Regions from separate parts of the Streptomyces coeruleofuscus genome, predicted to be linked through region 4. Evidence: riboswitches for the same ligand, from Rfam matches in the RefSeq annotation. Region 4 holds a riboswitch; each other region holds the start of a gene.
What was found. Region 4 has a riboswitch for cobalamin ahead of ABFX81_RS06335 (energy-coupling factor ABC transporter permease). Riboswitches for the same ligand answer to the same signal wherever they lie in the genome.
Positions count from the first base shown of each region.

Region 1 (4,502 bases), on a different contig from region 4:
GCGGCCCGGGCCGCCAGCAGGTCCGTGTCGGCGGTCGACAACAACAACACAGTGCTCATGCGGGCGCTCCCGGTGGAATGAAGGGCAGTCCTCGCGGCGCGCCCGACTCGATGAGCCGCCACAGCGCGTCCGTGTCCGCGTGCTGTTCGATCAGGTCGCCGAGCCGGTCGAGCTGCTCCTCGCGCAGCGCGGCGAACGAGGTGTCCGGCGCCGGTACGAAGCGGCGCCCCGCGGCGGCCGCCACCTCGCGCAGGAAGGCCCGCCGGAACCCGTCCGACTCCAGCGAGCCGTGCCAGTGCGTGCCCCAGGTCTGGCCGACCCGGCAGCCGTCCAAGAAGGAGGCCCCTCCGGTGACGTCGGCGACGCCGTGATGGATCTCGTAGCCCTCGACGCGCTCCCCGAGGGCCTCGCCCGCAGGCCGCGTGAGGGTCTTCTCGCGGGCGAACCGCACCCGCACGGGCAGGATCCCGAGGCCCTCGACATGACCCCGGCGGCTCTCCACGTCGTCCTCGATGTGCTCGCCGAGGATCTGGAAGCCGCCGCATATCCCGAGGACGGGCCGCTGCTCGGCGGCCCTGCGCACGAGCGCGCCGGCCAGCCCGCGCTCCCGCAGCCACTCCAGCGCACGGACCGTCCCCCGGGTCCCGGGCACGATGACGAGGTCGGCGTCGGCGAGTTCCTCCGGCCGGTCCACGAACCGCACCACGACACCCGGTTCGGCGGCCAGCGCGTCCACGTCCGTGAAGTTGGACATCAGCGGAACGGCGCACACGGCGACGCGCAGCACGTCCTCGCCGACCGGCGGGGCCACGACGGACTCCCGGACCGTCCCCCGCAGGGAGACGCGCAGCCCGTCCTCCTCGTCGATCCCCAGCCCGTGCCGGAAGGGCAGAACGCCGTACGTACGCCGCCCGGTGAGCCCCTCGAGCATGTCGAGGCCCGGCTCCAGCAGGGACACGTCCCCCCGGAACTTGTTCACGAGGAACCCGGCGACGCACTCCTGGTCCTCGGGCGACAGCAGCGCGACGGTCCCGAAGAACGAGGCGAAGACACCGCCCCGGTCGATGTCGCCGACGACGAGCACGGGGAGCCCGGCGTTGCGGGCGATCCCCATGTTGACGATGTCGGTCCGCCGCAGATTGATCTCGGCGGGACTGCCCGCCCCCTCACAGATCACCGCGTCATACGTGCCCCGCAACTGCTCCAGGCAGTCCAGCACGGTCCCGAGCAGCTTCTGCTGCCGTCCGCCGTGGTACCCGCGTGCGCTGAGCTCCCCGACCGGCTTGCCCAGCAGCACGACCTGACTGCTCCGCTCGCCACCGGGCTTGAGCAGCACCGGGTTCATCAGCGCGGTCGGCTCGACGCGGCAGGCCTGCGCCTGCATGGCCTGCGCCCGCCCGATCTCGGCGCCTTCCTTCGTCACGAAGGAGTTGAGGGACATGTTCTGCGCCTTGAACGGCGCGACCTTGACGCCCTGCCGCACCAGCCACCGGCAGATCCCGGCGGTCACGACGCTCTTGCCCGCGTCGGAGGTGGTACCGGCGACGAGAAGCCCACCGCCCGTCATGACGTACGCCCTTTCACGATGTGGCGCGCGGCGACACAGACGCCGAGCGCGAGCCAGCCGACACGCCTGGACAGCCGTACGGCCCGTTCGATGTCCCGGGTGCCGACACCGCGCCCCGCCCCGTTGAGCACGGGCCGGTGCTCGACGCGCCCGCCGTACGACAAGGTGCCGCCCAGCCGCACCCCGAGCGCCCCCGCGAACGAGGCTTCGACGGGCCCGGCGTTGGGGCTCGGATGCTTGCCGGCATCGGCCCGCCAGGCTCGTACGGCTCCCCGTGGGTCGTCCCCGGCCAGGGTCGCGAGCACGGCGGTCAGCCGGGCCCCCGGCCAGCCCGCGAGATCGTCCAGCCGCGCGGAGGCCCACCCGTAGCGCCGGTACCGGGCCGACTTGTGCCCGACCATGGCGTCGAGGGTGTTGACGGCCCGGAAGCCGAGGAGCCCCGGCACACCGCCGGCGGCCCCCCACACGAGCGCCCCCACGACCGCGTCGGAGGTGTTCTCGGCGACGGACTCGACCACGGCCCGGGCGATCCCGTCGGCGTCGAGCGCCTGCGGATCCCGCCCGCACAGGTGCGGCAGCCGCGCCCGGGCCCCGTCGACGTCCCCCGCCTCCAGGGCACGCCCGATGGCCCGCGCCTCCCGTGCGAGCGAAGTCCCCCCGACCACGGCCCAGGTGGCGGCGCCGGTCAGCGCGACGGAGGCGACGGCGGAGTCACGCGCGGCACGCGCGGCGACGCCCCCGAGCGCGACGGCTCCTCCGGCGCACACCACGGTGTGCAGCGCGCCCCACCCCCGGTGGTCCCGCCACAACACCCGTTCCACGGCGCCCGCGGCCCGCCCGAACACGGCGACCGGATGCCCCCGGCGAGGATCGCCGAGCAGCAGGTCACCGATCAGACCGGCGGCGGCGCCGTACGCGAAGACGCGACCGGCACCCATGGGCTCAGCCGGTCACAGGAGCGGGCAGGGGTGGGGTGCTGAACCTCGATCGGCAGCCGCGCATGGCGATATGTCCTCACTCAGGGTGTCCACGCCCTGGTTCGACTAGACCGGCGGTGAGAGTTCCTGGCTCCCGGGGATCGCTACCCCGGTGACAGTGGCGGGACCGCGCCGGACTTCCACCGGCTTCCTCTCCTGCCGCCGTTACTGGCCCCGGCAGTCCACCACGGCCGGGAACAGCCGTCAACTTGCCGTTGACCTGCGAGGGGAGACTGTGGAGAAGCCCACACCGCCCCCTGCCACACGACGACCGGGCGGGACAGGACCGAAGTCCTGTCCCGCCCGGCGGGAACCTCGTGCGGACAGGCCGTCAGGCCACGATCAGATAGATCCCGTATCCCACAGCCGCCGCGCACGCGGCGAAGCACGCGTACGCGCCGGTGACCGCGAGGCCCGCGGATCCGCCCTGGGCCACCGCCCGTTCGCGGCGGGACAGGCCGGTGATGCCGAGGGTGAACAGGGCCACCAGGGCCACGGTGACCACGAGGCTGACACCGAAGACGGAGCCGAGGGCCGCCCAGTCGATCTTCATATCGGAGACTCTTCCTTGTTACCGGTCGGCGGGGTCAGACGGTGGTGGTCGTCGAGGGCGTCCGCTCGGCGGCGGCCTGGGCCGGGAACGACGGCACCGGGTCCTCCGTCGCCGTGCCGGCCGGCGGCGGCGTCACCGCGGCCATCGCCGTGGTCACCACACCGGCCGGCTCCGCCTCGTCGGTGTCGTTGACGTTGGTGTGGTCGACGACCTCACGCCGCGAGATCTTCCAGATCGCCGCGCTGGAGGCGACGAGGAAGACGGCCACCACCGCGGTACCCCAGCTGCCGAAGCCCGTGACGTACTCGGCGAGCGCGGCCACCAGGGCCGCCGCCGGCAGCGTCAGACCCCACGCGACGAACATCCGCGTCGCCGTCGACCAGCGGACGACGCCGCCCTTGCGGCCGAGGCCCGCGCCCATCACGGAGCCCGACACGGAGTGGGTCGTGGAGAGCGAGAAGCCGAGGTGCGAGGAGGCCAGGATGACCGTGGCCGCGCTGGTCTGGGCGGCGAAGCCCTGCTGCGGCCGGAGGTCGGTCAGGCCCTTGCCCATGGTGCGGATGATGCGCCAGCCGCCGAGGTACGTGCCGAGCGCGATGGCGATACCCGCCGACAGGATGACCCACATGGGCGGGTCGGAGTCGGGGGCGACGGCGCCGCCGGCGACCAGGGCGAGGGTGATGACACCCATCGTCTTCTGGGCGTCGTTGGTGCCGTGGGCCAGGGAGACCAGGCCCGCGGAGGCGATCTGGCCGGCGCGGTAGCCCTTCTCGGAGGCCTTGCCGTCGGCCTTCTTGCCGAGTGAGTACGTCAGCCGCGTGGCGAGCAGCGCCGCGATGCCCGCGACCAGCGGGGCGGCGATCGCCGGGATCAGCACCTTGGTGACCAGGACGTCACCGTGCACCGCGCCGACGCCCGCCGAGGCGATCGTGGCGCCGATCAGGCCGCCCATCAGGGCGTGCGAGGAACTCGACGGCAGGCCGACCAGCCAGGTCAGCAGGTTCCAGAGGATCGCGCCGACCAGGGCGGCGAAGATGACCTCGGGACGGATGCCGGACTCGTCGACGAGCCCCTTGGAGATCGTGTTGGCGACTTCCACCGACAGGAAGGCGCCGACCAGGTTGAGGACGGCGGACATGGCGACGGCGACCTTGGGCCTCATGGCACCCGTGGAAATGGTCGTCGCCATGGCGTTCGCGGTGTCGTGGAAACCGTTCGTGAAATCGAACGCGAGTGCGGTTACCACCACAATCGCGAGGATCAGCGAGAAGCTTTCCATTTACCCAGGCAATCGTTCGAGGTCATTGGCTGGACGAACGTAGGTAACCCGAGTGAACGGAAGATGAACTGGGAGGGGCGCAGGGGTGTCCGCAATCGAGGGTTAACGTTCCGCCCTGCTGTCAGG
Region 1 covers NZ_BAAASE010000007.1:420,982-425,483, forward strand. Annotated here, with positions in the region: gene cobN (cobaltochelatase subunit CobN) at 1-59, opposite strand, end outside; gene ABFX81_RS28205 (cobyric acid synthase) at 56-1,567, opposite strand; gene ABFX81_RS28210 (cobalamin biosynthesis protein) at 1,564-2,505, opposite strand; cobalamin riboswitch at 2,607-2,746, opposite strand; gene ABFX81_RS28215 (hypothetical protein) at 2,876-3,097, opposite strand; gene ABFX81_RS28220 (inorganic phosphate transporter) at 3,132-4,376, opposite strand.
Region 1: another riboswitch for cobalamin. It lies ahead of ABFX81_RS28210 (cobalamin biosynthesis protein); the one in region 4 lies ahead of ABFX81_RS06335 (energy-coupling factor ABC transporter permease).

Region 2 (4,502 bases), on a different contig from region 4:
GTGGGTCGGCTCGTACGCCAAGACCGACCCGGCCTTCATCGGGATCCCGTTCTTCTACTGGTACCAGATGGCATGGGTCCTGATCTCCACCGTGCTGACGATGATCGCCTACACGTTGTGGCAGCGTGACCAGCGCGCCCGTTCTGCCGCGAAGGGCGGTGCGTCGGAGTGAAGGACGGCGTGAACGGCGTCGCACTCGCCGTCTTCATCTTCTTCTTCCTGCTCGTCACGGTCATGGGCTTCCTCGCCGCGCGCTGGCGCAAGGCCGAGAACGAGCACAGCCTCGACGAATGGGGCCTGGGCGGCCGGTCGTTCGGCACCTGGGTCACCTGGTTCCTGCTCGGCGGCGACCTGTACACGGCGTACACCTTCGTCGCCGTCCCCGCGGCGATCTACGCGGCGGGAGCGGCCGGCTTCTTCGCCGTGCCGTACACCATCCTGGTGTACCCGCTGATCTTCACGTTCCTCCCCCGCCTGTGGTCGGTCTCGCACAAGCACGGGTACGTGACGACGTCCGACTTCGTGCGCGGCCGATTCGGCTCCAAGGGCCTCTCGCTGGCCGTGGCCCTCACCGGCATCCTCGCGACGATGCCGTACATCGCGCTCCAACTGGTCGGCATCCAGGCCGTGCTGGACGTGATGGGCGTCGGCGGCGGCGAGAACACCAACTGGTTCATCAAGGACCTGCCGCTGCTGATCGCCTTCGGTGTGCTGGCGGCGTACACGTACTCCTCGGGTCTGCGGGCGCCGGCGCTGATCGCGTTCGTGAAGGACACCCTGATCTACATCGTCATCGCGGTGGCGATCATCTACATCCCGATCAAGCTGGGCGGCTTCGACGAGATCTTCGCCAAGGCCGGCGAGGCGTACGGTCAGACCAACCCGGCGACGGGCGCGCCGCGCGGTGCGCTGGTGCCGCCGGAGGCGGGGCAGTGGACGTACGCCACGCTGGCGCTGGGCTCCGCGCTCGCGCTCTTCATGTATCCGCACTCGATCACGGCGACGCTGTCCTCGAAGAGCCGTGAGGTGATCCGCCGCAACACCACGATCCTGCCGCTGTACTCGCTGATGCTGGGCCTGCTCGCGCTGCTCGGCTTCATGGCGATCGCGGCCGGGATCAAGGTGCAGAACGGTCAGCTGGCGATCCCGCAGCTGTTCGAGACCATGTTCCCGGACTGGTTCGCGGGCGTGGCCTTCGCGGCGATCGGCATCGGCGCCCTGGTCCCGGCGGCCATCATGTCCATCGCGGCCGCGAACCTCTTCACCCGCAACATCTACAAGGACTTCATCAAGCCCGACGCCACGCCCGCCCAGGAGACCAAGGTCTCCAAGCTGGTCTCCCTGCTGGTGAAGGTGGGCGCGCTGGCCTTCGTCCTCACCATGGACAAGACGGTCGCCATCAACTTCCAGCTCCTCGGCGGCATCTGGATCCTCCAGACCTTCCCGGCCCTGGTCGGCGGCCTGTTCACCCGCTGGTTCCACCGCTGGGCGCTGCTCGCGGGCTGGGCGGTCGGCATGGTCTACGGCACGGTCGCGGCGTACGGCGTCGCCTCCCCGACCCAGAAGCACTTCGGCGGCTCGTCGAAGGAGATCCCGGGCATCGGCGAGATCGGCTACATCGGCCTCACGGCGTTCGTCCTGAACGTCGTCGTCACCGTCGTCCTGACCTTCGTCCTCAAGGCGCTGAAGGCCCCCGAGGGCATCGACGAGACCAAGCCGGAGGACTACACGGCGGACGCGGGCGACCCCGGCGTCCAGGTGGAGCTTCCGCCTGCCACGGCAGGGACCAGTCACTGAGCGACCAGGACCAGCCACCGTACAACCCGCAGCGGGCCGCCGTGAGAAGGACCACGACGGCCCGCTGTCGTGCGCACGCACCGTGGACACAGCGATCCGGGTCACTCTCCTCACCTACGAGTTGACGCTGCGAAACCATCGCGACACTACATCTAGGGGTGCTTTCTCCACCCGGCACAAGATGTATGCTCATGCTCGCTGTCGCCGCAGGGGAATCCGGTGCGAATCCGGAACTGTCCCGCAACGGTGTACTTGTGCGTGTTCGCGCACAGGCTTCAGTCCGAGGACCTGCCGACAGCGCACCCGGCCGTCCGGCCGGTGTGCCTGACGTCCGGGCCTCGTGGAATGGGCCGGTGGACGCGACGCCGCGTGCGCTCGCGTGCTGCCCCCTGCCCTGCGAGGCCCCCGTGCCGAGCGAGGGAGAGCCCCACGTGACCATCGCGCCAGCCGATCCGGTCTCAGCCGCCGAAGAAGAGCAAGACGGTCCTGGTGCCGCGCTGCTGCGGACCCTGACCGAGCTGACCGCCGACCTCCCCGACGCAGACCCCGGCCGGGTCGCCGCCGCCGCGCTGCGCGGCCGGTCCGCGCGGGCCGACGAGTCGGAGTTGCGCGAGCTGGCGACGGAGGCGGCCGCCGGCCTCATCTCCGAGGACCCCGCCTACTCCCGGCTGGCCGCGCGCCTGCTGACGATCGGGATCCGCGCCGAGGCCGCCTCACAGGGCGTCACCTGCTTCACCGAGTCCGTCGCGGTGGGGCACCGGGAGGGCCTCATCGCCGACCGGACCGCCGAGTTCGTGCGCGTCCACGCCGCCCGCCTCGACGCCCTGGTCGACACGGCCGCCGACGACCGCTTCGGCTACTTCGGCCTGCGCACGCTGCACAGCCGCTATCTGCTCCGGCACCCGATCACCCGCAAGGTGATCGAGACGCCCCAGCACTTCATGCTGCGCGTCGCCGCCGGTCTCGCCGAGGACGACACCCGCCGCTCCGCCGACGAAGTCGCCGCGCTCTATGGGCTGATGAGCCGGCTCGACTACCTCCCCTCCTCCCCCACCCTCTTCAACTCCGGCACGCGGCACCCCCAGATGTCGTCCTGCTACCTGCTCGACTCCCCCAAGGACGAGCTGGACTCGATCTACGACCGGTACCACCAGGTGGCGCGGCTGTCGAAGCACGCCGGCGGCATCGGCATCGCGTACTCCCGCATCCGTGCGCGCGGTTCGCTGATCCGCGGCACCAACGGCCACTCCAACGGCATCGTGCCGTTCCTGAAGACCCTCGACGCCTCGGTCGCCGCCGTGAACCAGGGCGGCCGCCGCAAGGGCGCCGCCGCGGTCTACCTGGAGACCTGGCACTCCGACATCGAGGAGTTCCTGGAGCTGCGCGACAACACCGGCGAGGACGCCCGCCGTACGCACAACCTGAACCTCGCGCACTGGGTGCCCGACGAGTTCATGCGGCGCGTGAACGCCGACGCGCAGTGGTCGCTGTTCTCCCCCTCGGACGTGCCCGAGCTGGTCGACCTGTGGGGCGAGGAGTTCGACGCCGCGTACCGGGCGGCCGAGGCGAAGGGTCTCGCGAAGAAGACCCTTCCGGCCCGGGAGCTGTACGGCCGCATGATGCGCACCCTCGCGCAGACCGGCAACGGCTGGATGACCTTCAAGGACGCCGCCAACCGCACCGCCAACCAGACCGCCGAGCCGGGCCACGTCGTCCACTCCTCCAACCTCTGCACGGAGATCCTGGAGGTCACCAGCGACGGGGAGACGGCGGTCTGCAACCTGGGGTCGGTCAACCTCGGCGCGCTCGTCGACCAGGCCGGCGGGGACATCGACTGGGAGCGGCTGGACGAGACCGTCCGCACCGCCGTGACGTTCCTCGACCGGGTCGTGGACATCAACTTCTACCCGACCGAGCAGGCGGGCCGTTCCAACGCCAGGTGGCGTCCCGTCGGCCTCGGAGTCATGGGCCTCCAGGACGTCTTCTTCAAGCTGCGCCTGCCCTTCGACTCGCCCGAGGCCAAGGCACTCTCCACCCGCATCGCCGAGCGGATCATGCTCGCCGCCTACGAGGCCTCTGCCGAACTCGCCGAACGCAACGGCCCGTTGCCGGCCTGGGAGAAGACCCGTACGGCCGAGGGCGTGCTCCACCCCGACCACTACGACGTGGAACCGACCTGGCCGGAGCGCTGGGCCGCCCTGCGCGAGCGCATCGCCGCGACCGGCCTGCGCAACTCGCTGCTCCTCGCCATCGCGCCGACGGCCACGATCGCCTCGATCGCCGGCGTGTACGAGTGCATCGAGCCGCAGGTGTCCAACCTGTTCAAGCGCGAGACGCTGTCCGGTGAGTTCCTCCAGGTCAACTCCTACCTGGTGCAGGAGCTGAAGCGGCTCGGCGTGTGGGACGCCCGCAGCCGCGAGGCCCTGCGCGAGGCCAACGGCTCGGTGCAGGACTTCGCCTGGATCCCCGAGGACGTGCGCGCCCTCTACCGCACGGCGTGGGAGATCCCGCAGCGCGGCCTGATCGACATGGCGGCGGCCAGGACCCCGTACCTGGACCAGTCTCAGTCCCTGAACCTCTTCCTGGAGACGCCGACCATCGGCAAGCTCTCCTCGATGTACGCCTACGCCTGGAAGTCCGGGCTGAAGACGACGTACTACCTGCGCTCGCGCCCGGCGACCCGCATCGCCCGCGCCGCCCAGGCC
Region 2 covers NZ_BAAASE010000004.1:681,117-685,618, reverse strand. Annotated here, with positions in the region: gene ABFX81_RS18465 (DUF3311 domain-containing protein) at 1-172, shown strand, start outside; gene mctP (monocarboxylate uptake permease MctP) at 169-1,797, shown strand; cobalamin riboswitch at 1,983-2,107, shown strand; gene ABFX81_RS18455 (ribonucleoside-diphosphate reductase subunit alpha) at 2,229-4,502, shown strand, end outside.
Region 2: another riboswitch for cobalamin. It lies ahead of ABFX81_RS18455 (ribonucleoside-diphosphate reductase subunit alpha); the one in region 4 lies ahead of ABFX81_RS06335 (energy-coupling factor ABC transporter permease).

Region 3 (4,502 bases), on a different contig from region 4:
GATCAGGCCGGTGCCGCCGGGGGAGACGACCGCGTCCAGGTACAGCACCACGCTCAGCCAGCCGAGCCCCAGCAGGGTGGCCAGTCCGGCCCAAGGGCCGCTGAGGCCGGGGTAGTCGAGCTTGGACCAGCCGTGCGCGAAGGCGGTCAGCGGCAGGGCGGCGATGAAGACGATCTGGAGCAGGACGTAGATCGCGGCTCCGATGGCGACCGAGCCGAGCGTCGCGCGGGGCAGGTCACGGGCCGGGTCGCGGCTCTCGCCCGCGAGCTGGATCGCCTGCTCGAAGCCCAGCAGGGCGAAGATGATGCCGCTGGAACTCACGGCGCTCAGCACGCCGTGGGCGCCGAACGGCGCGAAGCCGTGCTCGGTGAAGTTGCCCGGGTGGAAGTTTCCGGCCGCGATGATGAAGATCGCGGCCAGCGGCACGGCCACCTTCCACCAGGTGGCGGCGCTGTTGGTGTGCGCCAGGATCCGCACGCCGAGGAAGTTGACGACGACGAACACGGCCATGAGGACCACGGCGACGACGAACCCGCTCGTCGTCAGCGTCCCGTCCCCGGCGTGCTGGAAGCCCTGCGCCCAGTGCCAGTGCCCGGCGTAGCCGATCATGGCCTCGACCTCGATCGGGGCCACGGTCGCCGCCTGGAGCCAGGAGAACCAGCCGAAGGACATGCCGGCGAGACCGCCGAACGCGTAGTGCGGATAGCGCGCCGTGCCGCCCGCGACCGGGAACATGCCGCCGAGTTCCGCGTGCACCAGTGCCAGCAGCACGATCGCGACCGCGCCGATCAGCCAGGACAGGATCGCCGCGGGGCCGGCCGCCACGACTGCCTTCTCGGCACCGTACAACCAGCCGGAGCCGATGATGGAGCCGACCGACGCCCACATGAGGCCGATCAGTCCTACGTCCCGGCGGAGGCCGTCTCTTACCATGAATTCAGGGGCCTCTCATAAATGAACTCGAGGAGTTCGGCGAGCAAGAGGCCTCAGATTAGGAATCGAATATCCAGCGGTAGAAGACGAGTTGTGCAGCCTTGACCGGGCGCGGGTGTTTCCTGGAAATCGCTTCAGGAATTCTGTACGCGGCGATGAGGAAGTCGTGGGATCTCGATCGCCGGGCAGCGGTCCATCACCATCTCCAGTCCCGCGGCGCGGGTCCGGTCGTACGCCGCCTCGTCGATGACGCCGAGCTGGAACCAGACCGCCTTCGCGCCCTTGGCGACCGCCTCGTCCGCGACCGCTCCGGCGAGATCGCTGTTCACGAACACGTCCACGACGTCCACGTCGAAGGGGATGTCCGCCAGACTGGCGTACCCCTGCTCGCCGTGCACCGTCTCCGCCTTCGGATGCACGGGCACGACGCGCTTGCCGTAGCGCTGGAGCACGGCGGCGACGCCGTACGCCGCGCGCTGCTCGTTCGACGACAGGCCCACCACGGCCCAGGTGTCGCCGAGCTCGGTGAGGATCCTGCGGACCGTTGCCTCGTCGCCGTACACCGGCGGCCTCCTCGAAAGTCACGGAAGAACTGCTGTCGAACTGCTGCCTCTACAACGGCGCGGGGTGCGCGGTGATTCCCCGGCGCCCTCCGTGATAGCTTGCCGGGGCCAGTCGAACCCATGTACGTGGGTCAGGGAATCCGGTGCGAATCCGGAACTGACGCGCAGCGGTGAGGGGGACGGGCGGGGCCTCGGCCACTGGACGGCGTGTGTGACGTCCGGGAAGGCGCCCCGTACCGGACGAACCCGAGTCCGAAGACCTGCTGGCGGCCCTCGCGGCGGTCCGCGGCGGGGGAGCACCGTACGACCGGGCTCCGCGATCGAGCCCTCGACGACTGAGGACTGGTTCCCGTGCCCCTCGCCCGACCCGCTCGTGCCGCCGTCCTGCTCGCGGCCGGCTCCCTGCTCCTGGCCGGCTGCGGCGACTCCAAGGCCACCGCCACGAAGGCCGCCGTCACCCTCGGCAACTGCGGCCACGAGGTGCGCGTCGAGGCCGCGCCGCAGCACGCCGTCTCCCTCAACCAGGGCACCACCGAGATCCTGCTCTCCCTCGGCCTCGCCGACCGCCTCGCGGGCACGGCCACCTGGACCGACCCCGTGATGAAGGGGCTGGCGAAGGCCAACGCGAAGGTGCCGCGCATCTCCGACAACAACCCGTCCTTCGAGCGGGTCCTGGACGCCGACCCCGACTTCGTCGCCGCCTCCTTCGTCTCCACCCTCGGCAAGGGCGGCGTCGCCACCCGCGAGCAGTTCGAGAAGCTCGGCGTGCCCACGTACGTCTCCCCGTCGGACTGCGCCGGCAAGGACAACTCCGGGGGCGGCGACGGCGCGCGCGCCAAGGCGCTGGGCATCGACACCGTCTACGGCGAAGTACGCGACCTGGCCACCGTGTTCGGCGTGCAGGATCGGGGCGACGAGCTCGTGGCCTCCCTCCAGCGGCGCATGGCCAAGGCCACGCGGGGCGTCGACGCCTCCGACGTCACCCTCCTGTACTGGTTCGCCAACTCCGAGTCGCCCTACATGGCGGGCTGTTGCGGAGCGCCCGGCATCATCACGCGGGCCCTCGGCGCGAAGAACGTCTTCGACGACACGCACGAGGAGTGGCCGCAGATCAACTGGGAGACGGTCGCCGAACGCGACCCCGACGTCCTGGTCATCGGCGACCTCACCCGCAAGTCGCAGACCGCCGAGTCGGCCGCGAAGAAGATCGCCTTCCTGGAGTCCAACCCGGCCACCAGGAACATGGACGCGGTCAAGCACAGGCGGTACGTGCTGCTCAGCGGGCAGGCCATGAACCCGACCATCCGCACGGTCGAGGGAGTGGAGAAGGTCGCCGCCGGACTGCGCGAGTTCGGGCTCGTGAAGTGACGGTCCGCGGACCCGCGCTCGGTGTCGCGGGCGCCTTGCTGCTGGTGGTCTCCCTGGCCCTGGCGATCACCGTCGGCCCGGCCGACATCCGGGTCGCGGACGTCTGGTCCGTCGTCGCGGCCCACCTGGGTCTCGGCAGCTCGGACCTGACGCCGATCCGCGACGGGATCGTCTGGCAGCTGCGACTGCCGCGCACCCTGCTCGCGGCCGTGTGCGGGGCCGGACTGGCCGTGTGCGGGGCGGTGATGCAGTCGCTGCTGCGCAATCCGCTCGCCGACCCGTTCGTGCTCGGGGTTTCCTCCGGCGCCTCCACCGGCGCTGTCCTGGTCGTCGTCCTGGGCGTGGGCGGCGGTGCCGTCTCGGTGTCCGCGGGCGCGTTCCTCGGCGCCCTGGTCTCCTTCGCGCTGGTGCTGCTGCTCAGCCACACCCTCGGCGGCACCACCGACCGGGTCGTCCTCGCGGGCGTCGCCGCCATGCAGCTCTTCTCCGCGCTCACCTCCTTCATCGTGATGACCGCCGCCGACGCCGAGACGACCCGGGGCGTGCTGTTCTGGCTCCTCGGCTCGCTCGGCGGCGCGGGCTGGACCGATGTGTGGCTGTGCCTGGCCGTCCTGGCCGTGACGCTGGTGGTGTGCCTGTCCTTCGCCCGTACCCTCGACGCCTTCTCCTTCGGGCAGGACGCGGCGGCCGCCCTCGGGGTGTCGGTGGCCCGCACCCGCCTGGTGCTGCTGTGCGTCACGGCCCTGCTCACGGCCGCGCTGGTCAGTTCGGCCGGGGCGATCGGCTTCGTCGGGCTGGTCCTGCCGCACGCCGCGCGGGCCCTGGCCGGTCCCGGTCACGTCCGGCTGCTTCCGGTCACCGCACTCGCCGGTGCGGTGTTCCTGGTGTGGGTGGACACGCTCGCCCGTACGGTCCTGGATCCGCAGGAGGTGCCGGTGGGAGTCGTGACGTCGCTGATCGGGGTGCCGGCGTTCGTGGCGGTGCTGTACCGGACACGGAGGGGGCGGTGAGCGGGGAGGCGGCGGTGAGCGGTGCCGGGCTGCGGGCCGAGCGGGTCGGCCGCCGGGCCGGCGGCCGCCTCGTCCTCGACGGGGTCGTCCTCGCGCCGGAGACCGGCTCCACCGTCGGCGTCCTCGGCCCCAACGGCTCCGGCAAGTCCACGCTGCTGCGGCTGCTGGCCGGGTTGCTCACACCGACCGCCGGAGTCGTCACCCTCGACGGCACTCCACTGGGCGACCTGCCCCGGCGTACGGTCGCCCGCCGCCTCGCCGTGGTCGAGCAGCAGGCCGACACACAGGTCGAATTGACGGTCGCCGACGTCGTACGGCTGGGCCGCGTGCCGCACCGCCGGGCCTGGACGCCGGCGTCGCCGGACGACGAGCGCGCGGTGCGCGGCGCCCTGGAGCGCACCGGCCTCGCCGACCGCGCCGACCAGCCCTGGCACACCCTCTCGGGCGGCGAACGCCAACGGGTGCAGATCGCCCGCGCGCTCGCCCAGGAACCCCGCGAACTCCTCCTGGACGAGCCGACGAACCACCTCGACATCCACCACCAGCTCGACCTGCTCGCCCTGGTCACCGGCCTGCCGGTCACCACCGTCGTCGCCCTGCACGACCTCAACCTCGCGGCGATGTACTG
Region 3 covers NZ_BAAASE010000005.1:791,137-795,638, reverse strand. Annotated here, with positions in the region: gene ABFX81_RS23025 (amino acid permease) at 1-933, opposite strand, end outside; gene ABFX81_RS23020 (CoA-binding protein) at 1,068-1,496, opposite strand; cobalamin riboswitch at 1,604-1,764, shown strand; gene ABFX81_RS23015 (ABC transporter substrate-binding protein) at 1,848-2,864, shown strand; gene ABFX81_RS23010 (iron chelate uptake ABC transporter family permease subunit) at 2,861-3,874, shown strand; gene ABFX81_RS23005 (ABC transporter ATP-binding protein) at 3,889-4,502, shown strand, end outside.
Region 3: another riboswitch for cobalamin. It lies ahead of ABFX81_RS23015 (ABC transporter substrate-binding protein); the one in region 4 lies ahead of ABFX81_RS06335 (energy-coupling factor ABC transporter permease).

Region 4 (4,502 bases):
TCCGACGCGGGGAGTTACGGCCTGCGGCGAGGACCTTCCCATGAGCAGAGGACGAGGACGAGTGCTGCTAGCGGGCCGCTACCGGCTGGACGTTGAGATCGGGCGCGGCGGAATGGGAGAGGTCTGGCGTGCGTACGACGAGACGCTCGCCAGAGCGGTGGCCGTCAAGCTGCTGCTGCCTCAGGACACCGACGCCACGGCGGCGTCCCGGTTCCGCCTGGAGGCCCAGACGGCCGGGCGTCTCAATCACCCCAACGTGGTCGGGGTCCTGGACTTCGGCGAGTACGACAACCGGCTGTACCTGGTGATGGAGCTGGTCGAGGGCGACAGCCTCGCCCGGGTGCTGTCCGTCTCCGGCGCGCTCCCGGCCGAGCGGGTGGCGGGACTCGCCGCGCAGGCCGCCGCCGGCCTCGCCGCCGCGCACCAGCAGGGCATCGTGCACCGGGACGTCAAACCCGCCAACCTCCTGCTGGACGCGGGCGGCACGCTGAAGATCGGCGACTTCGGCATCGCGCGCTTCCTCGACGACCCGGGCGCCGCGCTCACCGCCACCGGTCAGATCGTCGGCACCGGCCTCTACCTCGCGCCCGAACGCGCCCTGGGCCAACCGGCGGGTCCCGCCTCCGACATGTACTCCCTGGGGTGCGTGCTCTACCAGCTCCTCAGCGGCCGCCCGCCGTTCCAGGCCGACACCGCCGTCGCACTCCTCCACCAGCATCTCGACAACGCCCCCGTACCGCCCCGCGAGCTCGGTGTCACCGGTCTGCCTCCGGCCTTCGAGAGCTACCTCCTCGCCCTGCTCGCCAAGCAGCCCGATGACCGGCCCACGGCGCAGCAGGCCGCCGAGTGGTTCGCCGGCGGCGCCTGGCAGGGGCGGCCCGAGCCGCTGCCGGAGGCGGCGTCCCCGGTGCCGTCCTCCGGGCCGGGACCGTACGCGGCGTCCCCTGCGCCCTCGTCCGGGCCGGGACCGTACGCGGCGGGCGACACCGGCGCCCCGGCCACGTACGCGCTGCCCACGGGTTCTCGCACGGCACCGGGCGGGCGTTCACGTCGCTCCGCACCCCGCAACGGCCTCGGCAACCACCGGAGACTGGCCGCGACGGTGGCCGCGGCGGCGCTGTTCCTCGCCGCGATGCTCGCCGGCATGATGTGGTTCTCGCCCGACAAGACCGCGACGCAGGGCACGGAACCCGACGCGTCCCCGTCCGCGAGCAGCCCGGCCGCCTCCTCGTCCCCCGACTCCGCCGACCCCCTCGCGTCCGCGCCCGCGACCGCCACGACTCCCACCGCCGGCACAGTGGCCGATGTCACCCCCTCCCCCGCGGCACCCGATACCCGGGCCCCCGCCGAACCGACGCCCGCCCCCGCGAGCCCGACGCCGGAGGCGAGCAGCGACCCGCCGGAGAAGGCGGACAAGCCCAACCAGGAACAGCCTCCGGGGTCCTGGGAGAACGGGGAGGACGATGACGACGAGGGCGACGACTGAGCCCTCCTGCGCCGGTGTGCGAGCGGTCGCCCCTTCACGCGCCCCCTCGCGCGCCCCCTCGGCTGGCTTGTCATGGCCCTTATCTCGGCATTACTGTCACCACGCCTTGGTGAACGGGAAATCCGGTGTGATGCCGGTGCGGCCCTCGCCACTGTGATCGGGAAGTCCGGCTCCGGCCCTCGCGGGCAGCCACTGGGTCCTCACGGACCCGGGAAGGCGGAGTACGGGCGGTGGGACCCGTGAGCCAGGAGACCGGCCAAGGCGCGTCAACCATCCACGAGGTGCTGGAGAGGGTCTGCTGAGCCATGCACATTGCCGAGGGTTTCCTGCCTCCGGCGCACGCGGCCGCCTGGGGTGTCGCGTCTGCGCCGTTCGTCGTCCACGGAGTCCGGTCGCTCACCCGTGAGGTGCGCGAGCACCCCGAGAGCACCCTGCTCCTCGGCGCCTCCGGCGCCTTCACGTTCGTCCTGTCCGCCCTGAAACTGCCGTCCGTCACCGGCAGCTGCTCCCACCCCACCGGTACGGGCCTGGGAGCCATCCTGTTCCGGCCGCCCGTCATGGCGGTGCTGGGCACGATCACCCTGCTCTTCCAGGCACTGCTGCTCGCGCACGGCGGTCTGACCACGCTCGGCGCCAACGTCTTCTCCATGGCGATCGTCGGGCCCTGGGCGGGATACGCGGTGTACCGGCTGCTGCGGCGCTACGGCGTGCCGCTGATGGTCGCCGTGTTCTTCGCGGCGTTCGTCGCCGACCTGTCCACCTACTGCGTCACCAGCGTGCAGCTGGCGCTCGCGTTCCCCGACCCGGGCAGCGGGTTCCTGGGCGCGCTCGGCAAGTTCGGCTCCATCTTCGCCGTCACCCAGATCCCGCTCGCGGTGAGCGAGGGGCTGCTGACGGTCCTCGTGATGCGGCTGCTGGTGCAGTCCAGCAAGGGCGAACTGACCCGGCTGGGTGTGCTCGTCGCCGGCAAGCAGGCCCGCGGCGAGACCGAGGCGGTGGCCCGATGAGCAGGAACACGAAGATCAACCTTCTGCTGCTGCTCGTCGTGGTCGCGCTCGCCGTGCTGCCGCTCGCGCTCGGTCTCGGCGACCACAAGGAGGAGCCCTTCACGGGTTCCGACGGCGAGGCCGAGACGGCGATCACCGAGATCGAGCCGGACTACGAGCCCTGGTTCTCGCCCCTGTACGAACCGCCGTCCGGTGAGATCGAGTCGGCGCTGTTCTCCCTCCAGGCGGCCCTCGGCGCCGGTGTCCTCGCCTACTACTTCGGCCTGCGCCGGGGCCGGCGGCAGGGTGAGCGGCGGGCGCGGGAGCGGGACTCCGAGAGCCCGGCGGCCGGTGCCGCCGAGAAGTCCACGGCCGAAAGGGCCTGAGCCCCGTGCTGCCGATCGACGCGGCGGCGCACAGCAGCCGCTGGCGCCGCCGCCATCCCGTGGACAAGGCCGTGCTCGGGCTGGGGCTGACCCTCCTGGCCATCTCGCTGCCGCCCTGGCCGGGCGCGGCTCTGGTGCTGCTGACCGCCCTGGTGGTGCTGGTGGGTCCGGCGGGCGTGCCCTGGCGGAGGCTGTGGCGGGCCTACCGGGTGCCGTTGGGTTTCTGCGTGACCGGAGCGTTGACGCTGCTCGTGCAGGTCGGCGGGCCGGAGGGTTTCGTGTCCCTGGCGGGCGACGGGCCGCTCCGGGCCGGGGAGTTGCTGCTGCGCACCTCGGCGGCCTCCCTTGGGGTGCTGTTGTTCGCGTTCACGACACCCATGTCCGACCTGCTGCCGCGTCTCGTCCGGGCCGGGGTGCCCGCGGCGGTCGTCGACGTAGCGCTCGTGACGTACCGCATGAGCTTCCTGCTGCTGGACTCCGTGCGCCGGGTCCGTGACGCGCAGGCCGCCCGGCTCGGGCACACCACGCGGGCCGCCGCCTGGCGTTCGCTGGGCGGCCTCGGCGCCACCGCGTTCGTCCGGGCCTTCGACCGGGCGGTCCGTCTCCAGGACGGTCTCGCCGGGCGCGGCTACGACGGCACCCTGCGCGTCCTGGTGCCCGAGGCCCGCGTCTCCGTCCGCTTCACGGCCGCCAGTTGCGTGCTCCTCGCGACGCTGGCCGTCCTCACCTCCGTACTGGAAAGGCCGCTGACATGAGCGAGCCCGCCCTCGTCGCCCTGCGGGGCGCGTCCTTCGCCTACGAGGACGGCCCGGCCGTGCTCAGCGGCCTCGACTTCGAGATCCGCGAGGGGCGCGCGCTCGCGCTGCTCGGCCGCAACGGCAGCGGCAAGACCACGCTGATGCGGCTCCTCAGCGGCGGACTGCGGCCACACGCGGGCCGGTTGACGGTCGACGGGCAGGCGGTGACGTACGACCGCAAGGGCCTGACCCGGCTGCGGACGACCGTCCAGCTGGTGGTGCAGGACCCCGACGACCAGCTCTTCGCGGCGTCCGTCGAGCAGGACGTGTCGTTCGGGCCGCTGAACCTCGGTCTGGACGACACGGAGGTACGGGCGCGGGTGGCGGAGGCGCTCGCCGCCCTGGACATCACCGCCCTGGCCGACCGGCCCACCCATCTGCTCTCCTACGGGCAGCGCAAACGCACCGCCATCGCGGGCGCGGTCGCCATGCGGCCCCGGGTCCTCGTCCTCGACGAGCCGACGGCCGGACTCGACCCCGACGGCCAGGAACGGCTCCTCACCACGCTCGACGGACTCCGTGCGGCCGGCACCACGGTGGTGATGGCCACCCACGACGTCGACCTCGCTCTGCGCTGGGCCGACGACGCGGCGCTCCTCACCCCGTCCGGAGTCCGCACCGGGCCCGCCCCCGAGGCACTGGCCCGCCCCGATCTCCTCCGGGAGGCGGGCCTGCGGCTGCCCTGGGGGGCCGCCGCGGCGGAACTCCTCCGCGCACAGGGTCTGTTGACGGGCGCGGAGCCGGGACCGCGTACGCCCACCGAACTCGCCGCCGTGGCCGCCCTCGTGGCCGAACGGCTGGGGGCGCACGGAGGCTGAAGGTCGCCCCTCCTCGTCGCCACGCGGGT
Region 4 covers NZ_BAAASE010000001.1:1,447,707-1,452,208, reverse strand. Annotated here, with positions in the region: gene ABFX81_RS06340 (serine/threonine-protein kinase) at 41-1,486, shown strand; cobalamin riboswitch at 1,577-1,761, shown strand; gene ABFX81_RS06335 (energy-coupling factor ABC transporter permease) at 1,792-2,493, shown strand; gene ABFX81_RS06330 (energy-coupling factor ABC transporter substrate-binding protein) at 2,490-2,858, shown strand; gene cbiQ (cobalt ECF transporter T component CbiQ) at 2,864-3,613, shown strand; gene ABFX81_RS06320 (ATP-binding cassette domain-containing protein) at 3,610-4,473, shown strand.